3 regions of the uncultured Hymenobacter sp. genome follow, and region 1 is predicted to be linked to each of the others. Evidence: riboswitches for the same ligand, from Rfam matches in the RefSeq annotation. Region 1 holds a riboswitch; each other region holds the start of a gene.
What was found. A riboswitch is a leader RNA that binds a small molecule or an ion and turns the genes downstream of it on or off. The one in region 1 is predicted to bind S-adenosylmethionine.
Positions count from the first base shown of each region.

Region 2: another riboswitch for S-adenosylmethionine. It lies ahead of metH (methionine synthase); the one in region 1 lies ahead of ACFE7X_RS03415 (RimK family alpha-L-glutamate ligase).
Region 3: another riboswitch for S-adenosylmethionine. It lies ahead of ACFE7X_RS00595 (phosphoadenylyl-sulfate reductase); the one in region 1 lies ahead of ACFE7X_RS03415 (RimK family alpha-L-glutamate ligase).

Region 1 is NZ_CAXTBM010000005.1:72,628-80,448, reverse strand. Features, by position in the region: gene ACFE7X_RS03430 (hypothetical protein) at 1-223, shown strand, start outside; tRNA gene ACFE7X_RS03425 (tRNA-Thr) at 318-390, shown strand; gene ACFE7X_RS03420 (LLM class flavin-dependent oxidoreductase) at 515-1,543, opposite strand; gene ACFE7X_RS03415 (RimK family alpha-L-glutamate ligase) at 1,543-2,547, opposite strand; SAM riboswitch class I at 3,031-3,142, opposite strand; gene ACFE7X_RS03410 (Y-family DNA polymerase) at 3,341-4,639, opposite strand; gene ACFE7X_RS03405 (LexA family protein) at 4,617-5,090, opposite strand; gene ACFE7X_RS03400 (hypothetical protein) at 5,305-5,829, opposite strand; gene ACFE7X_RS03395 (SDR family NAD(P)-dependent oxidoreductase) at 5,996-6,823, shown strand; gene ACFE7X_RS03390 (SDR family NAD(P)-dependent oxidoreductase) at 7,016-7,747, shown strand; gene ACFE7X_RS03385 (hypothetical protein) at 7,810-7,821, opposite strand, start outside.
Region 2 is NZ_CAXTBM010000029.1:41,110-48,930, forward strand. Features, by position in the region: gene ACFE7X_RS13610 (M14 family metallopeptidase) at 1-2,500, shown strand, start outside; SAM riboswitch class I at 2,806-2,916, shown strand; gene metH (methionine synthase) at 2,989-6,702, shown strand; gene metF (methylenetetrahydrofolate reductase [NAD(P)H]) at 6,846-7,802, shown strand.
Region 3 is NZ_CAXTBM010000001.1:164,178-171,998, forward strand. Features, by position in the region: gene ACFE7X_RS00585 (sulfate adenylyltransferase subunit 1) at 1-885, opposite strand, end outside; gene cysD (sulfate adenylyltransferase subunit CysD) at 1,000-1,911, opposite strand; gene ACFE7X_RS00595 (phosphoadenylyl-sulfate reductase) at 2,035-2,817, opposite strand; SAM riboswitch class I at 3,147-3,238, opposite strand; gene ACFE7X_RS00600 (lipopolysaccharide biosynthesis protein) at 3,586-5,064, opposite strand; gene ACFE7X_RS00605 (DUF7033 domain-containing protein) at 5,164-6,555, opposite strand; gene ACFE7X_RS00610 (hypothetical protein) at 6,615-7,821, opposite strand, start outside.

The DNA of each region.
Region 1 (7,821 bases):
TGGAGCACCTTCGTTGCGTCAATATTTTCTGCGCAAAGGCCATAACCTGCCCGTCAACACCTATTGGTGGAATTTCCCGAAAGATGCCGCAGTGTTTTTCAAGGACCATTCAGCCCTGACGGCCCAACTCCAAACCAAGCACTACCACGCCCGCGACTTGAAAACGGTGGTTCATATGTACAACAAATGGCAATTGGCGACCACGAAGCCGATTGTACAGTGAAAGTAAGGTCTTGAAAAATTTGTTTTTAAGACGTAGTCGTTTTTCAAATCCTGTCTATCTTTGCTTCCCCTAACGGAAACGCCCGCCGGGAAATGCCTCTTTAGCTCAGTTGGTAGAGCAGCTCATTCGTAATGAGCAGGTCGTTGGTTCGAGTCCAATAAGAGGCTCACTTATATATACAAAACCCCGAAAAGCCCTTTCTTACGCAGGGCTTTCCGGGGTTTTGCTTTTACACTGAATCCTAAGCTATTGCGAGGCAGACCTGTATCTGCCCCGCAATTCGCCCAAGTCTTATGAAGCCAGGACTTGAATTACGGCTTCCGAGAAGCGTTCCATTTCTTCGAGCTGCGGACTGCACTGCAACAAGAACAAGTCTACGCCTACCGCTTCGAAGGCGGCAATGCGCTCGGCTACTTGGTCGGGCGTGCCCGTCAGGCCAGAGCGTAGGCCGCGGTTCGATACCGAGTAGTCTTGCAAGGAAACCTGGTTTTCGAGCTGCGTGCCGGCTAGCCACTGCTGATAGTTTTTGTAGCCGGCGGCCGAGCCTTGCACGTTGGTGATACGGTCCAGTTCCTTTTTCACTTCCTGCTCGGTGTTGCGCACAATGGAGTAAGCGGCCACCCCGAATTTCATGCGTGGCAAGCCCAGCTTTTCGCGCCGTTCACTCAGGTCCTGGATGCGGCGGCCGATGGCCTCGGGCTCGTCGCCGTGCATTACGTAGCCGTCGCACTGGGCAGCAATCAGGTTTTTAGCGGCTTCCGATTCGCCACCGGCGTAAATAAACGGCCGCGGGCGCGACACCGGCTTGGGCTGCAAAATGGAGTCGGTTACCTTGTAGAACTTGCCTTCGAAGGTGAAGTGGTCCTGCTTCCAAAGGTTGTCCACTACGTGCAACCATTCGGCGGTGCGGGCATATCGGTCGTCGTGCTGCTCGAAGTGCACGCCGTACTTCTTGGCCTCGTCCTGCCACCACGACGATACCACGTTCAACGACAGCCGGCCGCCGCTGATGTGGTCGATGTTGGCGGCCTGCTTGGCCAGCAAAGCCGGCGAGTGAAAAGTAGGCCGCACAGCCACCATCAACTCGATTTTCTTGGTGACGGCGGCCAAGGCGGCAGCCGTGCTCCAGGCATCCAGCGAAGGAGCTTCCTCGCCTTTGATATCGTTGAGGTTCAGCTCGGCGATGAGCGAGAGGTCGTACCCGAGGTCCTCACTGCGCTGAGCCAGCGTTTTGACGTAGTCCCAATCGGCGCGCATGTTTTCGTCTTCGACGTTGCGCAGCCACCCGCCGAAGACGGGCATCCAATATCCGTATCTCATTATACTACAGCCGTTTCGATTTGCGATTCATTCACAGCTTGCGGAGCAGCAACAGGAAGTTGAGTTACCAAGTAATCTACGAAGCGGGCGTAGGGGTCGAAACCCACCACATTCACGGCATCGGCCACGAAGTTGGACAGCGCGTTGATGTCGTAAAACAGTACGTCGCCGTTGCGGTCGTCGATGAGGTACTCGATACCACCCACGTCGATTTTAGCGGCGGCCACAATGCGCTCCACGGCCTCAATTACGTCGGCCGGGGGCGTGAAGGCTTCCACTTGGATGCCTTTTTTGGGCGCTTCGGTGAGGCAAAATTCGGCGGACTGCTCTTCGGGAATCTGGCAGATTTCAGCGGGGCATAGGTTGAAGCTTTCGCCGGTGGTGTACACCTTCATGGCGTACAGAAACTTACCGTTCAGGGTTTCTACCCGGTGAATGTTGCCGCCGCGGGGCGTCACATACTCCTGCACCAACGCCGTTTGGTCGATGCCAAGGTCGATTTGACCGGCTTCTACGGCCGCCTGCACGCCTTTCAGCGTATCGAAGCGAATAATGCCCGCCCCGCTGCCGCCAATATTCACCTTCACCACAATCGGAAATTGCAGCTGCTGAGCTGCATCGGCGATGCGCGAGGCATGATTCACCACAAACGATTTAGGGTATTTCAGGCCTAAAGAAGCAAACAGCGAGAGTTGACGGGCTTTGTTGGTTTCGATGCTGGTAGCCACCGAGCCATTGATGATGCGCGTGCCAATCCGCTCTAGGTGGGTAGCAAAACCCGCCGTGTGGAAAATACCCTGGCCGTGGCCGCGCAAGTAAGCCGAAGAGCTCATGCGGTTTACTACCAGCGCGTAGCGGCTTTCGGTTTCCGAGGGGTTGAAAAGGTGATGAGCGGCGTCAATCTTTTCGTAGGGCAGCCCACGGCGGTCTAGCTCGGCAAACAGCGGTTTGAACCATTCGGGGTGCTCGTAGTAGATGCCAATCGGCTTGGTTGAGGCAGGCATGAGAAAAAGAGGGTTATAAAAGACCAGAAAATCGAGAGAACAGCGCGAGGCAGTGAAGTCGCGCAAACAACAGAACTATGAGGAAGAGGGTTGCACCAGAAACAACAACGTATTATCGACTTATACGGGAGTAAATTATTTAACCTGCTTTGCAAGCCAAATCAACTCGAGTTTCTAGCCCGCCAACTAGGAAGTGGAAGCATGTCATGTTGCGGCGTTAGAGTTAGTAGGCGGTCTGCCACCGCTACGCAGTCAGAAAGCAATGAAACTCTAAAACCCAAAAACCTGAGGTTGCCCTGCGGCAGAGGTATTAACCAGGTTAACAGAAAGTGGCTGACGCAAGGGCGTTCCTTCGCTTTTAGCTACCCAGGACCGCCCACCTATGAATAGCTCAGCAACACGTGCTGCAACAACACCCATGCTGTAAAGCAGAAAAGGTAGCGGAAGAGGCGGCGGTGTTGATGAAGCGTTTCACGGCAACTTGTTTTATAGGGTCAGGACTTGGCTGCGCTGACCTTCGGTTGGCACCGTTCCAGATGATCTGGGGGTTGCCGGCGTTTCGTCGAGCTTGTCTCTCCACGCCTCTGTATAAAAACAATTCTTTTGCTTGAAGAATTGATGCCGCAAAGGTAAAGCGGCACTCACTGAAAATGCAAACCAGACTATACTCGCTAGCAATTCGCACCCAAGCACGGCACGCGGCTGCGTGCGTTGCTGTTTGATCGGTCCCATGCTAAGCTTAAGGTTAGATGGAAACACCATAGAAACACTGAATCCACTGCGAAATCTGCCTTTACCCTATTTCCCATAGCTCGCTCCAGGACGTGGTGCGGGCGGGGCTGCATAAGCGCTTGTGCCCGAGCCACGGCGCGGGCTCTCCTTTCGGAACTACCGCCGTGGCTACCTGAACGCAGTTTTGGCCGAAGCGGCGGTTGAGTTGGTCGAGCTTGCGCATAAGAGCGGCCGACTGCGGGCGCTGCACTTCGGGTAGCGGCTCGAAAAGGCTGAGCTGCGGCTGACCGTGCCCTTCCAGGCCATCGAGGATTACGCCGGCTTTCTTGTAGGCCAGCCCCGGTTGCCAAAGCTGCCCGAGCAAGGTGCGGGCAGCGCGCACCAAGTCACTGGTGTTGCTGGTAGCGGACGGTAGCGTGATTTGGGCGGAATGGGTATACGGCGGGGGCGTCGGGCCAAACCGGTTTTGGCCGATAAAAACGGTTAAAATATACGTTGCCGAACCCTGCGCGCGCAGCTTCTCGGCGGCCCGGGAAGTGAAAGCTGCTACGGCCCCGAGCAGATCGTCGAACTTGGATAAGGGCCGGCCGAAACTACGGGTACAGGCAATGCTTTTTCGCGCCAGCGTACCGTCTTCGCTCGGGTGTAGTTGGTGGCAGGGTTTCCCTTGCAGTTCCCGCACCAAGCGGGCACCTACTACCCCACCCATGTGCTTGCGGGCCCAGGCTTCCGAGCAGCAAGCCAAATCGGCGGCCGTCATCAAACCCATGGCGCGCAGCTTTTGACCGTATTGGCGGCCAACGCCCCACACCTCCTCAACCGGCATCTGCCCGAGCGCCCACCATTGCCGCTCCTCGGAATCAAGAGCCAATACGCCTTTGCAGGTAGCGTTTGTTTTCGCTAAGTAGTTGGCGAGCTTGGCTAAGGTTTTGGTAGGTGCAATACCAATGCACGTAGGAATATGGGTCCGCTTGTGAACTTGCTGCCGGATTTTCTGCGCGAATACCTCCAGATTTTTCTGGCAGAGTTCCATGTTGTGCAGCCCCAAAAAGGCCTCATCAATCGAGTATATTTCTATCTCGGGTACCACCGACGCCAGGTAGCTCATCACCCGATAACTCATGTCGCCGTATAGGGGGTAGTTCGAGGAAAACACCTGCACTTGGTGCTGCTTGATAAGCTGGCGAACCTGAAAGTAGGGCGTGCCCATCTTTATTCCCAACGCCTTGGCTTCGGTAGAGCGCGAGACTACGCAACCATCGTTGTTGGAAAGAACTACTACCGGTACGGTGGCCAAATGGGGCTGAAAAGCCCGCTCGCAGCTCACGTAGAAGTTGTTACAGTCGACGAGTGCGAACATGGTCGTGGAGCTTGCCGCTGATGAGTTCGGTGATGACGTGCGTGACTACTCCCCAAATTTGCGCTTGCTCCGGGACGGTGATCTTCAGCGGCTCGTAATCAGGGTTGTCGGGAACGAGCCAGTAGAACCCGTCTCGCTTTTCCAAGCGCTTCACCGTAAACTCGCCCTCCACGGCAGCCACTACCACGTTGCCAAGCTGTGGCTTCAAAGCGCAGTCAACGGCCATCAGGGCGCCGTCGGGAATATGGGAAGGCGGACCGTCCATGCTGTTGCCTTTGACGCGCGCCAGGTACGTGCAGTCAGGATGCGGCAGCAGAATCGTGTTCAAGTCGATTCGTTGATGGCTGTGGTTGTTGTCGGCCGGGCTCGGAAAGCCAGCAGGCACGGGGGTGTCGCACTCAATGAGCCAAACTGGGTGACGAGCAATGTCAAGAATGTCAACGATGCACATATTACAAGGATTGATGCTCACAAATAACGAGCTTTTACTAATTATGTTGGTAATATGACAATAAAATTAGCTTGTACAAGATAATCAGAGCTTCAAACTATCCTTTGCGTTTCACTGAGCAGCCCTCTACCCCAACGAAAAGCCCCGCCAGTCTCAGACTAACGGGGCTTTTACTTAGTTGCTGGTAATTTACAGCAGCCAGTTGAATGAGAGCTTAGAAGCCGTTTTCAGTGCCACTGCTGTACGTGCCATATTCGGCACCATGGCCAGTGTCGTGCAGGCCATTTGTAGCGCCGCGGTACACTGAGTCACTGCTAGCATCCCATTTCGTTGCCTTGCTGCTCTTTGGGTTGTAAGGCGCGTAGACGCTGGAAGAAGACTTGCTTTTCTTGCCGCGCAAAGCCAGCCACCCTATGCTACCTACGAGCAGGGCACCGGCTGCCACTTTCTGCGTGGTGGAAAGACCATTTACTTGCGCTACCGCTTTGTTACCTAAATCTATCAGTGACTGGGGCAGCTGATTTACGTTCTTCATCAGTTCCTCCTGATTCAGCCACGACTTGCGTTGCGTACCCTCGGGCTGGCTGCTTTCCGCCGTCGAGGCCGAGGCCTCGGGCTGGCTGGTGGTGGTGGCGAAGGAGTCATCGCCGGCGGCTCCTAGCGCAGCAGCAGTATCGGTGAGGTTATCGTTGGCAGAAAGGGAAGTAGCGTCGAGATTTGCTTGATTTTGCTTAGCCATGATCTAAAGGGAAAAGTAAAACGAATGTGAAAGGCCCGCTGGTCAGCGGTTTTCGTGCGTGATTATTCGTTGAAACAGCGGTTTGGGTTGCGGTTTATACCATATGATTTTCGTAGAGCCTTTCTCACAACCTTGCCATGGTTGAAGCAGTAAACCTAACAGAAGGATAAGCTCTAAACCCCTCTCAACCATATCACACGACCCTAATCTTTCTGTTGCACTTATTACGGGAGCCGCCAACGGTATCGGCCAAGAACTTGCCCATCTGTTTGCCAAAGACCAGTATCAATTGGTATTGGTTGACCAAGACACGGCCGGCCTAAGCAAGTTTGCTGAGCACCTGCGCAGTGTGCACAACCTCGAACCTACGCTCATCACCCAGGACCTCAGCCACGACGGAGCCGCTCAGCGCGTCTACGACCAAGTAACGGCCCAGGGCATTGCGGTGGATATTCTAGTGAATGATGCTGGATTCGGGGAGTACGGCCCGTACCTAGAATCCGACGTCGCCCGCAACCGTGCCGTTATTCACACCAACATCGTTGCCTTGTCAGAGCTAACGTACCTGTTCGGGCGCGACATGGTAGGGCGCAGCAAAGGCCGTATTCTCCAGCTAGCTTCTACGGCCGCCTACACGCCCTCGCCCAACATGGCGGTGTATTCCGCCACAAAATCTTTCGTGCTAAGCTTTTCCGAAGCGTTATCCAATGAATTGAAAGACACGGGCGTAACCGTAACGGCCCTGTGCCCTGGTGCCACCGACACCGACTTTTTCGAGCGGGCCGGAGCCGAAGACACCCGTGCCGCCCAAGGTGCTATGGGCCTCGCCGACCCCAAAGACGTAGCCAAAGATGGCTACGAAGCCCTTATGAAAGGGGAAGCCCGGGTTATTTCCGGCGTCACCAACAAGATCCAAGCCATGCTCACCAACATCACGCCCGACAGCATAGTGGCCGCCGGTATGCGCAAGATGTTTGAGGCCCCTAGCAAGTAAGGATTTAAACTTATAGTCGAGTTTGCCGCTTTTCCGTTAGCCGCGGGGAAGCGGCAATTTCTTTAAGTAGCCAGCACACCGAAGCCGGGAAGGGGCCCCATCAAAGTGACTCGTCGGGCGAGAATGCTCTTCACCTGCTTTTCTTTCTCCCCTCACTTATCAACTCTGGCTCTAAAAATCATCAGATCGACTATGCAGCGCTTCAAAAACAAAATATGCCTCGTTACGGGCGCCACCTCGGGTATCGGACGGGCAGTGGCCGTGCAGATGGGCCAGGAGGGCGGTTGCGTAGCCATATTGGGTCGGGACGTTGCTGATGGCCGGGAAGTAGTGCGCGAAATAAAAGCGGCCGGGAGCGAGGCCATCTTCATCAGAGTTGACCTCGGGCAGGATGCGCCGCTACAAGCCGCCGTGCGCAAAGTACTAGCCACCTGGGGCCGTATTGATGTGCTCGTTAGCAATGCGGCCCTCATGACTTATAAGCCGCTACTCAAGCTCGATCCTAAGGAGTGGGACTACGTGATGAACGTGAACCTGCGGGCGCTGTTTCGCCTCTCCCAATTGTGCCTGCCCCACATGAAGCGCGGGGCCATCGTGGCCGTCAGCTCGGTGCACGCTCACCAAACTACACCCAATGTGGTGCCCTACGCTGCCAGCAAGGGCGCCATTGAGGCCTTCGTGCGGGGGCTGAGTTTGGAAATACCGCATACGCACGCCCGCATCAATGCCGTAGCTCCGGGCGCCGTTGATACGCCTATGCTTTGGAGTAACCCCAACGTTAAGAGTGGCAAGGAGAAAATCACCGGGCAGGTAGGTACCCCCAACGAGCTAGCCGCCGCCATCTGCTTCATGGCTTCCCCCGAAGCCAGCTTCATCAACGGCACCACGCTAGTAGTAGACGGCGGCCGGCTAGCAGCCCTCTAAAATGCAGGAGTGAAGCAGCCTACGTCAGTTGCTGTGTGCCTTGGTATGATAGATACCAACGGTTACTTCACTTG
Region 2 (7,821 bases), on a different contig from region 1:
TGACCGGGTCAGTATTACCGAATACGCCCGCACCCACGAGCACCGGCCGTTGCTGCTGCTCACTATTACGGCCCCGGAAAACCAACGCAACATCGCTCAGATCAAAGCTGAGCACCACAAATTAACCGATCCTGCCGTTTCCAACCAGCTGGACGTGAGTAAGATGCCGGCCGTGTTCTGGATGGGCTACAGCGTCCACGGCAACGAGCCCAGCGGCAGCAACGCTTCGCTGTTAGCGGTGTATTACCTAGCCGCCGCGCAGGGCCCGGCCATCGAGGAAGTGCTGCGCAACACGGTGATATTGGTTGACCCTAGCATCAACCCCGATGGCCTGACCCGCCACTCGGGCTGGGTGAACGCGCGCCGCAGCGCAAATCTGGTAACCGACCCCGCCAATCTGGAGCAGAACGAGGTCTGGCCCGGCGGCCGATTCAATCACTACTGGTTTGACCTGAACCGCGACTGGCTGCCCCTCCAGCACCCCGAGTCGCGCGGCCGGCTCCGGCAGTTTCACGACTGGAAACCCAACCTGCTCACCGACCACCACGAAATGGGCACGAATTCCACGTTCTTTTTCCAGCCCGGCGTACCCTCGCGCAAGCATCCGCTCACCCCGGTCCGCAACTTCGAGCTTACCCAGAAAATCGGGGCTTACCATGCCAAAGCGCTGGACAAGATGGGCTCCCTCTACTTCACCGAGGAAAACTACGACGACTTCTATTACGGTAAGGGCTCGACCTACCCCGACGTGAACGGCGCGGTAGGCATTTTGTTTGAGCAGGCCAGTTCGCGCGGGCACGCCCAGGAGAGCGTGAATGGCGTGTTGCGCTTTCCTTTCACCATCCGCAACCAAGTGGCTACCACGTTGTCGTCTATTGAGGCGGTGCAGGCCTTGCGGGTAGACTTGTTGAACTACCAGCGCGAATTCTACCAGAAGGCGGTCCGCGAAGCCCGCGGCCAGAACGTGCGGGCCTATCTGTTCGGGACCGACCAAGACCCGGCCCGCGCCTACGAGCTGGCCCGCATTATCCGGCAGCACCAGATTGCGGTGTACCGCCCCCAAACGCCCATTAAGCTCAACGGCTACACCTTCAGCCCCGCCAATGCCTACGTGGTGCCCACCGACCAACCGCAGTTTCGCCTGATTCAGGCCATGTTTGAGGAGCGCAGCACGTTTCAGGACAGCATTTTCTACGACATCTCGGCCTGGACGCTGCCCCGGGCCTTCGGCCTAAACATGGCCGCCGTAACCAAGGCGTCGGCGGGCCGGCTGCTGGGTGCGCGCCTCGACAGCGTAAGTTTCCCCACGGGCCAGGTGCTCGGCGACAAGTCCGCGTATGCCTACGCCTTCAGCTGGCACGGCTACTACGCCCCGCGCGCGCTGAACACGCTGCTAGCCCGCAAGCTGACCGTGAAAGTGGCGACTGAACCTTTTTACGTAGGAGAGCGGAAGATGGATTACGGCAGCATTCTAGTGCCGGTGGGTTTGCAAACCATGTCCGCCGATACGCTCTACACCCTCATGCAGCAGGTTGCCGTAGCCAACGGCCTCGACGTGGTGGGCATCACCACGGGCTTGTCGACGCAGGGGCTGAAGCTGGGCAGCGTGAACTTGGTAACTCTGAAAAAGCCGGAAATTATGCTGCTGGCCGGGCCCGGCGTGAGTCCTACCGACGTGGGCGAAGCCTGGCACCTGCTGGATAACCGCTTCGGCATGACGCCCAGCCTAGTAGCTCCTGAAACCCTGGACCGGGTGAACCTGGACCGCTACACCGTGCTGGTGGCTTCCGACGGCACGTATGCCGGGATATCGGCCGCGGCCCGCGAAAAGTTGCGGGCCTGGGTGCAGCGCGGCAACACCCTGTTGGCACTGGGCCGCGGCGCCAAATGGCTAGCCGACAACGGCTTATCAACCAGTAAGTTCAAGGCTACTAGTCCGGCCCCCACGCCGCCTGCCCCAGAAACGGCGCCTGTGCTCGGCGCCGCCAGCCCAACTGCCCCGGCCAGCGCTACCGCTGCTCCATCGGTTTTGCCTAGGCCGGGCCGGGCTGTAGTCGCGCCGGCGGCACCTGCTAGCCCGTTGCCGCAACGACCGTACGTGGGGATGCGCAACACGGCCAGCGCCCAGGAAATTACGGGGGCCATCTTCCACGCCCGCCTTGACCTAACGCACCCGCTTGGCTACGGCTACGACAGTCCCGATGTGTTTCTGTTCCGGGACCATACCGTCTTTATGGAGCGTTCCGCTGGTCCCTACTCCAACCCACTCATGTATACTGCCCGTCCGCTGGCCAGTGGCTTTATTTCCAAAGCCAACGAGCTGAAGCTGCGCAGCACCGCCGCAGTGGATATTACCGACGTGGGGGCCGGCCGAATTATTTCCCTGGTGGATAATCCCAACTTTCGTGCTTTCTGGTACGGCACCAACAAGCTGTTTCTCAACAGCATATTCTTTGGGCAACTGATGCGGGCCAGCCCACCCCCAGCGAGCGAGGAGTAGCCGGATAACCCAGGACGTAGGCCAATCTGTCGTATTCACTTAATCGGAAAACATTAGGACCAAGAAGAAAGTAGCCTCCGAAAAGTAAAGATCCTCGCTGGAAAGGATACGAAAAGGATGAAATGAAAAAGAAAGACGGTAAGTCCGTTCCCAACTGCGTGAAGAAAGATTAAAGGGCATTCCGATAAGCTAATTCGTTATTCCTTGAATTCTTGAAAAGCGCTGCCCGAATTTTAAACAAGCCGACCTATCCTCATAGGTCGGCTTGTTGCTTTCTGACAACTTGGCTAGTACCTTTGCTGAGTCACTTATCCAGAAAGACCGAGGGACTGGGCCCTACGACGTCTTGGCAACCTGAGTAAAACAAGGTGCCAACTCCCATTTCGTCCTATTTCTGCGGCGAAAGAAGATAAGTACGGAACCTGCGCCCGCAGTTTTCTCTTTCTGGATGAGCTGGTTCAACGACGGCATTCTGTAAAGAGAAACCTATGAAAACGCACTGTCCCGACTCCCCGCTTTACGCCATCCTTCAACAGCGTGTACTTGTGCTCGACGGAGCCATGGGCACCATGATTCAGCGGCATCCGCTGGAAGAGGCCGACTTTCGGGGCACCCGCTTTGCCAATCACCCCAAGCCTCTGCGGGGCAACAACGACCTGCTCAGCCTCACCCGGCCCGATATCATCAAGGGTATTCATGCCGAGTATTTCGCGGCTGGAGCCGACATGGTGGAAACCAACACGTTCAGTGGTACCACCATTGCGCAGGCCGACTACGGGCTCGAAGACATTGTGTATGAGCTGAACTATGAATCGGCGCGCCTGGCCAAAGAAGCAGCCGACGAGTTTACAGCGCAAACCCCCGCCAAGCCTCGCTTCGTAGCCGGCGCCGTAGGACCAACCAACCGCACGGCCTCTCTTTCGCCCGACGTCAACCGCCCCGGTTTCCGGGCCGTGACGTTCGACGAGTTGGCTACGGCCTACCACGAGCAGGTTCGCGGCCTCATTGATGGCGGTTCCGATGCTTTGCTCATCGAAACCATCTTCGATACGCTCAACGCCAAGGCGGCCCTTTACGCAGTGCAGAAATTCTTCGATGAAGGCGGCCGGGTGGTGCCCGTCATGATTTCGGGAACGATTACCGACGCTTCCGGCCGTACCCTGTCGGGGCAGACGGTGGAAGCTTTCTGGAACTCGATCCGCCACTTGCCGCTGCTAAGCGTGGGTTTAAACTGCGCCCTCGGAGCCGACCAGCTCAAGGTGTACGTGAAAGAGCTAAGCCGCATTGCCGACGTGCATATTTCCGCTTACCCCAATGCGGGCCTGCCCAACGCTTTCGGCGGCTACGACGAGTCGGCGCAGGAGTTTGCAGGCGTCGTGGAAGGCTACCTCTCCGACCGCCTCGTAACGGTGGTGGGTGGCTGCTGCGGTACCACGCCGCAGCACATTGCCGAACTAGCCAAACTGGCCGACAAGTACGAGCCGCGGCCGTTGCCGGAGGTAACGCCCGCCACGCGCCTAAGTGGCTTGGAGCCGTTCGGCATCACCGAGCAAAGCCTATTCGTGAACGTGGGCGAGCGGTGCAACGTGACGGGTAGCCGCGCGTTTGCCCGCCTCATCCGGACCGGCGCCTATGAGCAGGCCCTGCAAGTGGCCCGCGACCAAGTAGAAGGCGGCGCTCAGATTATTGATGTAAACATGGACGAAGGCATGCTGGACTCCGAGCAGGCCATGACCACCTTCCTGAACCTGATTGCCTCCGAGCCCGATATTTCGCGGGTGCCGGTGATGATAGACTCCTCGAAGTGGAGTGTGCTCGAAGCCGGCCTGAAGTGCGTGCAAGGCAAGAGCATTGTCAACTCGATTTCGCTGAAGGAAGGCGAGGAAGTGTTCAAAGAGCGCGCCCGCACGGTGCGCCAGTACGGCGCCGCTATGGTGGTCATGGCCTTCGATGAGAACGGCCAGGCCGACTCGTATGAGAAGCGTATTGAAATCTGCCAGCGCAGCTACGACATTCTGGTAAACGAAGTCGGTTTCCCGGCCGAGGACATCATCTTCGACCCGAATATCCTGACCGTAGGCACCGGTATGGAAGAACACCGCAACTACGCGCTGGACTTCATCGAGGCCGTCCGCTGGATCAAGCAGAACCTGCCCGGTGCCCTCACCAGCGGTGGCGTCAGCAACATCAGTTTCTCGTACCGCGGCAACGACGTCGTGCGCGAAGCCATGCACTCGGCGTTCCTCTACCACGCCATCCGGGCCGGCCTCGATATGGGCATCGTGAACCCGAGCCAATTGGGCGTGTACGATGAAGTTCCTAAAGACCTACTTGAACTCTGTGAGGACGTGCTGCTCAACCGCCGCCCCGATGCTACGGAGCGCCTCGTGGACTTTGCCGAAACGGTAAAGCAGAAGGACAAAGTGGAAGTAGTAGCCGATGCCTGGCGCAGCTTGCCGGTACAGGAACGTCTACAGCACGCCTTGGTGCGTGGTATCACCGAGTTCATCGACCAGGACACCGAGGAAGTGCGGCAGCAAGTTAGCCGCCCGTTGGAGGTGATTGAAGGTCCGCTGATGGCCGGCATGAATGTGGTGGGCGACCTGTTTGGCGCCGGCAAAATGTTCCTGCCCCAGGTGGTAAAATCAGCGCGGGTGATGAAGAAGGCCGTAGCTTACTTGGAGCCGTATCTGCTGGCCGACAAGCGCGGGCAGGAACGCCAAACGGCTGGCAAGATTCTGCTAGCCACCGTGAAAGGGGACGTGCACGACATCGGCAAAAACATTGTGGGGGTGGTGCTGGCCTGCAACAATTTCGACATTGTGGACTTGGGCGTGATGGTACCGCTAGAGCGGATTCTGGACGAAGCCGTGAAGCAGCAAGTCGATGTTATCGGGCTAAGCGGCCTGATTACGCCCAGCCTTGACGAGATGGTGTATGTGGCGCAGGAAATGGAGCGGCGTGGCTTGAAAACGCCGTTGCTAATCGGTGGTGCTACTACGTCGCGGCTACACGCCGCCGTAAAGATTGCGCCCAACTATTCGGGGCCCATTGTGCACGTCAACGACGCTTCGCGCAGTGTGGGTGTAGCAGCCGGCTTGCTTGGTTCCGCCAAAGACGAATACGCCCGCACGGTGCACGACGAATACCGCCAGTTGCGGGAAGACTACGCCGGCCGTCAGCGCGACAAAAACTACCTTTCCATTGAGGATGCCCGCGAGAATGGCTTCAAGGCTAACTGGGAAACGACGCCCATTGCCAAGCCTACTTTCTTGGGTGCCAAAGCACTGGAAGACTACGACTTAGCCGAACTAGCCACGTACATCGACTGGACGCCTTTCTTCCAGACTTGGGAGCTAAAAGGCCGCTACCCGCGCATCCTCACCGACGAGAACGTGGGCGAAGCTGCCACCCAGCTCTTCAACGACGCGCAAGCCATGCTTAAGCGCATCATCGACGAGAAGCTGCTCACGGCCCGCGCAGTTATCGGCTTCTGGCCCGCCAACACCGTAGATTACGACACCATTCAGGTGTTCAAGGACGACAGCCGCACCGAAGTAGCCACCGAGTTCTTCACCCTGCGTCAGCAAAGCGAGAAGGCTGCTGGGGTGCCTAACCTGGCTTTTTCCGATTTTGTGGCGCCGCTGGAAACCGGCCGGGCTGACTACATCGGGGGCTTTGCCGTAACGGCGGGTATCGGCATCGAAAAGCACCTGGAACAGTTTGAAGCCGACCACGACGACTATTCCAGCATCATGATGAAAGCCCTGGCCGACCGCTTGGCCGAGGCCTTTGCTGAGCGCTTGCACCAGCGGGTGCGGGAAGAGTTCTGGGGCTACGACCCCGCTGAAAACCTCTCCAACGAAGACTTGATTCAAGAGAAGTACAAAGGGGTGCGTCCGGCGCCCGGCTACCCCGGCTGTCCCGACCACACCGAGAAAATCACGCTCTTCCAACTGCTTGATGCTGAAAACAAAACCGGCATTAGTCTCACTGAAAACTTGGCCATGTACCCGGCTTCGTCGGTTAGCGGCCTGTATTACGCGCATCCCGATTCACGCTATTTCGGCTTGGGCCGGATAGGGGCAGATCAGGTAGCTGATATTGCCCAGCGCAAAAACATGCCGCTACCCGAACTAGAGCGCTGGCTGATGCCCAATTTGAACTACGAGCCAACAGCAGTGCCCGTGACTGCGCTGTAAGAGTTTTTCTTGTTGATCCCTTCCCTCCGGGCAAGGGGTGCCAGAACCAAATACATCCTACTGCACTTAGCCGGAGCTAAGTCTTAAGCTACACCCTCACCATCCGGCTCTTTTTCTAAAGGAGCCGGGGTGGTGCCCACCCTATGAAAGTAACCGAACACTTAACCCGCGCCAACGGTAAAACCTTGTTTTCGTTCGAGGTGCTGCCACCGAAAAAAGGCGAGAATATCCAGAACCTATTCAGCAATATCGAGCCGCTGATGGAGTTCAAGCCGCCGTTTATCGACGTGACTTACCACCGCGAAGAGTACGTGTACCGCCAGCATCCGAATGGGTTTTTGGAGAAGAAGACGGTGCGCAAGCGGCCCGGCACGGTTGGGATTTGCGCGGCCATCAAAAACCGCTTCGATGTAGACACGGTGCCCCACCTGATTTGTGGTGGCTTCTCGAAGGAAGAAACCGAAAACGCCCTTATCGACCTGCACTTCCTTGGCATCGATTCGGTGCTGGCGCTGCGCGGCGACCCAATCAAGTCGGAAGGAGCCTTCAAGCCTCATGAAGACGGGCACGCCTACGCCAGCGACCTTATCGGACAAGTGAAGTCGTTGAACCACGGCGAATACTTGGACGAGAAGCAGGATGACACCTGGGCTACCAACTTCTGCATCGGCACGGCGGGCTACCCCGAGAAACACTTCGAAGCGCCCAACTACGGCGCCGATATCCGCTACTTGCGCCATAAGGTAGACCGGGGCGCAGATTACATTGTCACGCAGATGTTTTTCGACAACGAGCAGTTCTTTAAGTTCGAGAAAAGCTGCCGCGAAGCTGGTATTACTGTGCCCATCATTCCGGGCCTGAAGCCGCTCACAACCAAAAGCCAGCTCACGATGCTGCCGCGCACCTTTTTCCTGAACCTGCCGGAGCCGTTAGTGGAAGCCATCAGCCAGTGCCGCGACAATGATGCCGCTCGTCAGGTAGGTATCGAATGGTGCATCAATCAATCGAAAGAGTTGATGGCTCACGGGGTGCCGAGCCTACACTACTACAGTATGGGCAAGTCAGAGTCCATCCGGCGAGTGGCCAAGGAACTGTTCTAGCCAATTAAATAAGCTAAGC
Region 3 (7,821 bases), on a different contig from region 1:
CCGGCTGATGTCCACATCATCGGTGAGGCGGAGCACCACGGCTTGCGGCGCCACAGCAACTTCCACTTCCTGCTGATTTACTTCAATGGCCTCAATCACCGATTCCAGGCCCGAGGGCAGCACTTTCACCCGGTCGCCGCGGCGGTACTGACCGCTCTGAATCTGACCGGCGTAACCCCGGTAGTCGGGCAGATCGGCAGTTTGCGGTCGGATGACATACTGCACCTGGAAGCGGGGCTCAGCATTAGCTGCTTCCACGGCGGCTGGCACGCTTTCGAGGTGTTGCAACAGGCTCGGGCCCGTGTACCACGCAATACGGTTGGAGTGTTTCACCACGTTGTCGCCGTGCAGGGCACTGAGCGGAATGGCGGTTGCGGCGGGTAGCTGGAAGTGGTCGGTGAGGGCGGCGTAGTCGGCGGCAATCTGGTTGAAGATGGTTTCATCGAAGCCCACCAAATCCAGCTTGTTGACCGCCAACACGAAGTTGCGGATGCCCAGCAGCGCGGCCACCAGCGTGTGGCGGCGCGTTTGCTCGACCACGCCCTGCCGCGCATCGACCAGCACAATGGCCAGATCAGCGTTGCTGGCGCCCGTTACCATGTTGCGGGTGTATTGCACGTGGCCCGGGGCATCGGTGATGATGAACTTGCGGCGCGGCGTGGTGAAATATTTGTAGGCAACGTCAATCGTGATGCCCTGTTCTCGCTCGGCCCGCAAGCCGTCGGTGAGTAAGGCCAGATCCACGGTGCCGTGCACGGTAGGGCGATTTTCCAGCGCCGCCAGTACGTCCAGCGATACCGAGTCAGAATCGTAGAGCAGGCGCCCAATCAGCGTGCTTTTGCCGTCGTCGACGCTGCCGCAGGTTATAAATCGGAGAAGGTCCATGAGCTTGATGTGCTGATTGTTGATGTGATAATGTGTTGATGTACGACGAGTTGATGTGCTATTTTGCCGACGGTTTGGCCTTGCTGTTCATTAGCACATCAGCACATCAACTCATCAGAAATAGCCGTTGCGTTTTCGGTCTTCCATACCGGCTTCCGAAATGTTGTCGTCGAGGCGGGTGGCGCCCCGCTCGCTTACTTTGGCCAGCAGCAAGTCCTGGATGATGTCTTCCACGGTGCTGGCGTCACTTTCCACGGCGGCCGTGCAGGTGGAGTCGCCTACGGTGCGGAAGCGCACCTGCCGGGTCACGATTTCGTCTTCCTCGTCAAGCTGCAAGTGCTCCGATAAGCCCAATAGCTGGCCGCTCGGCAACACCACGCAGGTCCGCTCGTGGCCGAAGTAGATGTCGGGGAGCTGAATGTTTTCGCGCTGGATGTAGCGCCACACGTCCAGCTCGGTCCAGTTGGAAATCGGGAAAACGCGCACGTTTTCGCCTTTCTGAATGCGGCCGTTGTACACGTTCCAGAGTTCCGGGCGCTGACGCTTGGGGTCCCACTGCCCGAACTCGTCGCGCACCGAGAAGATGCGCTCTTTGGCGCGCGCCTTTTCTTCGTCGCGGCGCGCCCCACCGATACAAGCGTCGAACTCGAACTCCTCGATTACCTCCAGCAGCGTGTAGGTTTGGAGCGGGTTGCGGCTCGGGAACTTGCCGCCCGGCTCGCGCAGGCGCTGCCGCTTGATGGTGTCTTCCACGCTACGCACAATCAGCTTTTCGCCCAGCTCGGCGGCCAACTGGTCGCGGTAAGCCAGCACTTCCGGGAAGTTGTGGCCCGTATCGACGTGCACCAGTGGGAAAGGAAAACGGCCCGGCCGGAAGGCTTTTTCGGCCAGCCTGGTGAGCACAATAGAATCTTTGCCGCCCGAAAAGAGCAGCGCAGGCCGCTCAAATTGGCCGGCTACTTCCCGCAGGATATGGATGGCTTCGGCTTCCAGCCGGTCGAGGTAATCGAAGGAGTGCGCACTCATGGTTTCTAGGATATGCTGTTGCTGGGGCAGCGCCGGGAGTTCAAGTTGCATGGCTTCTGATGGTAATGGCGCCGCGTATATTGGCTTGAAGCAGTTGCTTCAGATGTGAGAATAAGGACGAGGTTATTGAGTTTCTTCAACTGGCTCCACTACCGGGTCGGGGCCGTCGTGGTGCGTAGCGGCGGTGGAGTGCAGGCCGCATTCCTTGGCCGAAAGGTCTTCCCACCACCAGCGGCCGGCCCGGAAGTCCTCGCCGGGCTTGATGGCGCGGGTGCACGGCGCGCACCCGATGCTCACGAAGCCTTGCTTGTGCAGCGGGTTTACCGGAATGCCGTTCACTTGGGCGAAATCCACGGCTTGCTCCCACGTCCAGTCGAAGAGCGGGTGAATCTTGGTGAGGTTGTGCGCCGCGTCCCACTCCACCGGGTCCATAGTTTGCCGGTTCTGCGACTGTTCGGCGCGGATGCCGGTCACCCACGCCGCCTGGCCGGCCAGGGCACGGTTCAGCGGTTCTACCTTGCGGATGTAGCAGCACTCCTTGCGGTTGTCGACGCTCTCATAAAAGCTGTTGGGTCCCTTGGTGCGCATCAATTCTTCCACGCTTTCCTGGCGCGGAAAAAATACCTCAATGGGTTGTCCGTACTTGAGCAAGGTCTTGTTCCAGGTGGAATAGGTTTCCTGAAAGTTGCGGCCCGTATCCAAGGTGAAAACTTTGATAGGTAGCTCGTTATCGAAAATTAGATGGCTGATAATTTGGTCTTCCAAGCCAAAAGAAGTCGAGAAAATGGCCTTCTCGGGGAAGTGAGTGGCTACAAGGCGTAGCCGTTCCAGGGCAGAAGCGGATGTGAGCTGAAGGCGCAGATCGTCCAGCACGGGAACGACCAACGCGGCAGAGGCTGCGGGCATGACAAGAAAAATGAGGAGGGTTTGCCGCGTTGGCAAAGGTCCGGTCGGAGAATAGCCTCGGTGGGTAGCAACGCGAAGGCGCGGCAAAGACCAGTCGGAGGCAGAAAGCGGAACGGGCGAAAACGGAGCAGAACTAGGTGTGCAGACGCACTAGCTCACCGAAATCAGCGCACGAACCAAGAAAAAGGAGGGTGGCGCTACTTCTAACAACAGCAACCAAAAGCCACGGTCATACAGACGGGGCTTGCCATGCCACAACATCCATGCTGTAGAGCATAGAAGGCGGCAGAAGAGGTGGCGGCGTTGATAGAGCGTTTCACGGCAACTTGTTTTTATATGGTCAGGACTTGGCACCGTTCCAGATGATCTGGGGGTTGCCGGCGTTTCGTCGAGCCTGTCTCTCCACGCCTCTGTATAAAAACAATCCTTTTGGGGGTAAAGAATTGATACTACAAATGTACTAGCCGAAATTTTATACTTCCAAATTTATTTACTGCGAATACAATGAACAACCGCTGCCGCTGCCTTATTTCAACAAGTATGCTTCAGAACTAATTGGCAAAAACTAAGTTTTGAATCGAGCAGAAGGAGCTTTAAAACGTCGTAATCATCATAATTAAGCTGAAGTTCTTGTTTTTGGCTGCGCTTTATAGCAGTGGCTGAAGTAGGGAATAGCAAGCCAATAATTATATGACAATTTAACGGCAAGAGTCGGCGGAATGTGTATTACTCAAGCATTTTACTGCTTAACAATAGCTGTAGTGGGATCTAAGCTGGTCCGCGGCGAAGTAATTTTTGCAGTATCTCCCGAACCTGGGGTTCGGCATTAGTGACCAGCAGCAGCCCGCCGTACAGCACCGTAAGCACACTCGACCGCAGCAGCATCGTGACCAACAAGGAGTGCACGAAAGGTACCAGCCACGCCGCCAGGCCCGCGGCGGCGGCCAGCAGCAGAATAAGTGGCACGCGCCGATCAAAAGGCTGCAACCCGAAGCTGTGCCACACAAACCAGGTGCGGGCCAGGTTGATAGACAGCAGGGCCACCGAAGCGGCTACCGCGGCGCCAGTCAGGCCCATTCGCGGAATCAAAAGTAGATTCATGACTACCGTAGCCAATGCCAGCGAAGCATTGAAAATCAGGTCGTAGCGGTAGCGCGGCGACGTGACGACGATGAGGCCATTGAGGCCCGTAATACCATCGAAGAGGCGCCCGGCCAGCAAAATCAACACGGCCGAAGTACCGGCGGCGTAGGCTGGTTTCATTTGGGTGAAGATGAAATCCAGATTCAGGGCGATGCCGAGCGCCAGATAGCAGCCGAGCATGGTGTTTAGGCGGGTAGTGCGCTGGTAGAAGTCGGCCATGCGCGGCAAGTCGTTGTTTTTCCAGTACTCGGCCAACAGTGGAAACGCAATCTTGTAGAGTGCCCGAAACGGCAGCACCAGCGCCGTGCTGATGAAAAACGCGGTGGCGTAAATACCCGCACCTTCCAAATCAACTTTGGCGCCCACCATAATCGAGTCGATGCTGGAAATAACTACGCCCGATACGTTGCCAAGCAACGCGAAGGCGCCGAAGCCGAGCATTTCGCGCAGTGGCCGCACCCGCAGCGCCGCCGTGGTAGGTCGTAAATGCAGCTCGCCAATAAAAGCTGTGTACACCGTGAGCAGCAGCGCAATGCAACTGATGGCCCCCACGTACCACAGCACGTAGCCGTGAAAATCGAGGTAGCCGCCCGCAAAGAGCAGCGCCCCGGCCGTGACGAGCAGCCGCAGCACGATTTCCTGGGTGAAAGACGAAAAGGCAGTGTGGTACAGGGCCTTCAGGTAGGCGTCTTGCAGGTTGATCAGCAAGACAAACAGCGTCAAAACCAGTCCCCAGCTATAATAGCGGCCCAACAGCGCGGCATCCTTACTGTACCAGTACAAGACCAACGGCCGGCCTACTACATACAGCACAGCTATGAGCAAGAAGCCGAGCAGGGGCACTCCCAGCAGAAACGGTAAAAAGCCGTGGTGCCCAGTTTCCGGCTTGCGGAAATAAGGGAAAAACCGCACTCCCATGTTGCCGAACCCAAACGCCGATACCTGCGCAAACAGGGTGGCAATGGCCATCAGCACACTGGTCAAACCTATTTGTTGCGGCTCCAGCACCTTTGGCAGCACCAGCACCGTGTTCACGAAGCCTAGCCCCAACCCAGCGTAAGAAATAATGGTATTGCGCAGCCCCTGCCGCTGAACGATGCCCAAAGAGGTGAGAGTGAAATGGTGAATGAGTGAAGTAGCTTCTGGCGCGAATGGCGCGAAGTAGGTAAACGTCTGCAAACGTAGACTACTTCGCTCATTCACTCATTCATTCATTTTCTCGCAGATGTCGCGGCCGTTAACGAAGGCGGAATTGTGGCTGCGAAGGTACTGCATCAATTCGGCGAACTGGCGCGGACCCGTGGTTTGGTTGGCGGGGTCGAAATGGTCGTTGTGCCAAAGCAGCGTGCAGACTCCCCCGAATCGCTCAATTTCCCGGAACATTGGCAGTAGGGCCGGCAAGATTTCGTCTGGAGCTAGCTGCAAATAGTTGGGGTGATGCAGCGTGACGTCCATCACGGTGAGCGGGATTTCGAGAAAGTTGCAGTAGCCGCCCGCTGCGAAGTCATAAGGGAAAAACGGCTGGCAATAAGAATTGCGGAAGCCAAAATGCTCGGCGAAACCTAATGTGGAATCGTAAAGAAAATTGGTCTGATTGAGAATGGTAGGCGTAAGGCGTGGTTCCCACTGCAAGTAATGAAACCGATTGCCAGCAATAAGCTTCGGGAGCTGTTGCTTTTCCTGTTGCAGCCGTACCGCATCGGTGGAAGTGCCAATACTGCCATGTACAGCCAATTCAGCGCCTCGTTCGGCTAAGCCTTTGAGGCGCTTCTGCGTAGCGGCAACGGCTAATTTATAGTCGGCATTAGGAGTGCCATTGGCGGCCTTACGGTGTTCAGCCAGAAAGAAAAACGTGCTTTTCGCGTTGAAACGATTCACAATCTGCTGCACCGATTCTAAATTGTTCCAGGCGTCAGGTTGGGTGAGGTGTTGCCAAAGCCGCCGACCGAAGCGCAACCAGTTACGGCGGTATAAAGCGTCTTTGGCGGGCGCTTTCCAAGCACTATGTAACTCGTCGACATCGTGGGTAACGAACGTGGCGAACGGCGCATTGTCAGTCCATCGGCGTGGTAGTAGTGGCTTACCGGTCACGTGCTCGATGGCCGTTTTCAGAATATCGAAGTAGTAATTCACGACGGGCACCGTCACGAAACCGTAGCGGTATTGCACGCTGGCGGCGTATGGAAAGCGCCCGTGCCGGTCTCGCTCGGCAGAGAAATATTCCTGCCAGCCGCTGAGCAGGTAAAAGGCCGCCGAGATAATGTCAGTGTGGATATAAGCACGGTTATCGGGCAAGAACTCCACTAGCGGTTTATCAGAGGGCGGCCCAAAGAAAAACGGCAAGTGCTGATTCTGCCATTCCTGCCAGACTGGCTCAGAAGGATAGGGCTCTTCCGCATCAAAAAAACCGGCCGCATGGTCTGCTATCTGTAACGAATCGTCAGGGTAGCGGCCTCCTACGCTAATATTGGTATACGTAGTAGATTGATAGGCCGCCCAAAAATGGCGCATAACGTAGCCAACCCGTACATCACGCGCTATGAACTGATGATGACTTTCAGAAACAGACCGAGCGTTGGTGTTGCCGATATTCATGCGCTAACGGAAATCTGGAAAGCACTTCTGCTATTGAAACCTCGGGCACAAGCTAAAGCTTATGTTACAGTTTTCAGCCACTCATTCAGTAAGCGCACGGCTCGCTCACGGCTGCGGCCTTCATCCGGAGTGCCTAGCGTGGCATTGTAATACGCAGCGCGCCGGTAGATGTCAAGCGGCTTGTGCTGCTGGTACTTGGCAAGCAAAGCAGATAGTTCAGGCAAGGTGTTGGCCCGTTCAACTAGGTTGTGCGCTACGTAGCCGTAATAATCGTCGGTGGTGGCGTGGGTGTTGAACCGGTAGTAAAGACCCACGACGTTCAGTAGGGTGGCTTCGAGGTGGGTGCTGGTATCGGCGGCAATGAGGGCATCCTGCTTGATTAGAAACTCAAACACGCTTTCCTGCTTGGCGTTAGAGAATTGCAACTGTGGATATTGGCGCTGTATGAAACTAAAGTCGCGGGTGTCGCTGGGGTGGGCGCGAAAGGTGAACGTAAGGTCTGGAAACTTCGGCAGTAAATAGTGTAGCGTAGCGGTTAGAGCCTCCGTTTCATCGAGTACGTTGCAGGCCAGCCCGACCCGTTGCGCGGCGGGGTTTTGGTTTTTCATGCTCAAGAACTCGTCGGCTTTGGGCATGCCTACTAGCGCAATCTGGCCTTGTATAGGACCGCACTGGCGGTATTTGTCGAGTGCATCTTGGCCTTCGAGTAGACTTAAATTGAAACCCAGCGGAGGAAAGCTGGCGCTGACGCTGGCGTGCTGAATGTAGGCAGTGGGTATGCCTTCGGTACGGCAGGCTAAAAGCAGCGCCCGGCTATCATCATTGTGGTCGTTGGCGAAAACAACGGCCCGTGGCCGGTGCTGCCGAAGCGCCCGGCGGTACACCTCGTAGTAGCCAATGGCGCTGTAAATCAAATCGAAGAACCGCCAGGCCCGTTGGCCCTCCGTGCGCATAAGGCCTGCCAGCACCAGCGGAAACTGCCAGTAATACAGCAGCTTCCGCCGGAGCGAGAGGCGGTTCACTGCGGTATTGTACCGCCCGATTTGCTTGCTTTGCCCGGCCACCAGCACTGCGTCAGGCAGGGCTTCTCGTACAAAATGCAGGGACTCGTAGTTGTTCTGACTGACTACGTATAACCACACCGCGCCCCGCAAACTTTCCGGGTTGCGGATCGGCTGAAAGACGTTTCCGACTAAGCGTAGCGCCGTATAGCCCAGTACTTTGCCCAGGCGCCGCAACGAATTAGCAGGCGAGATAGACTCTAAA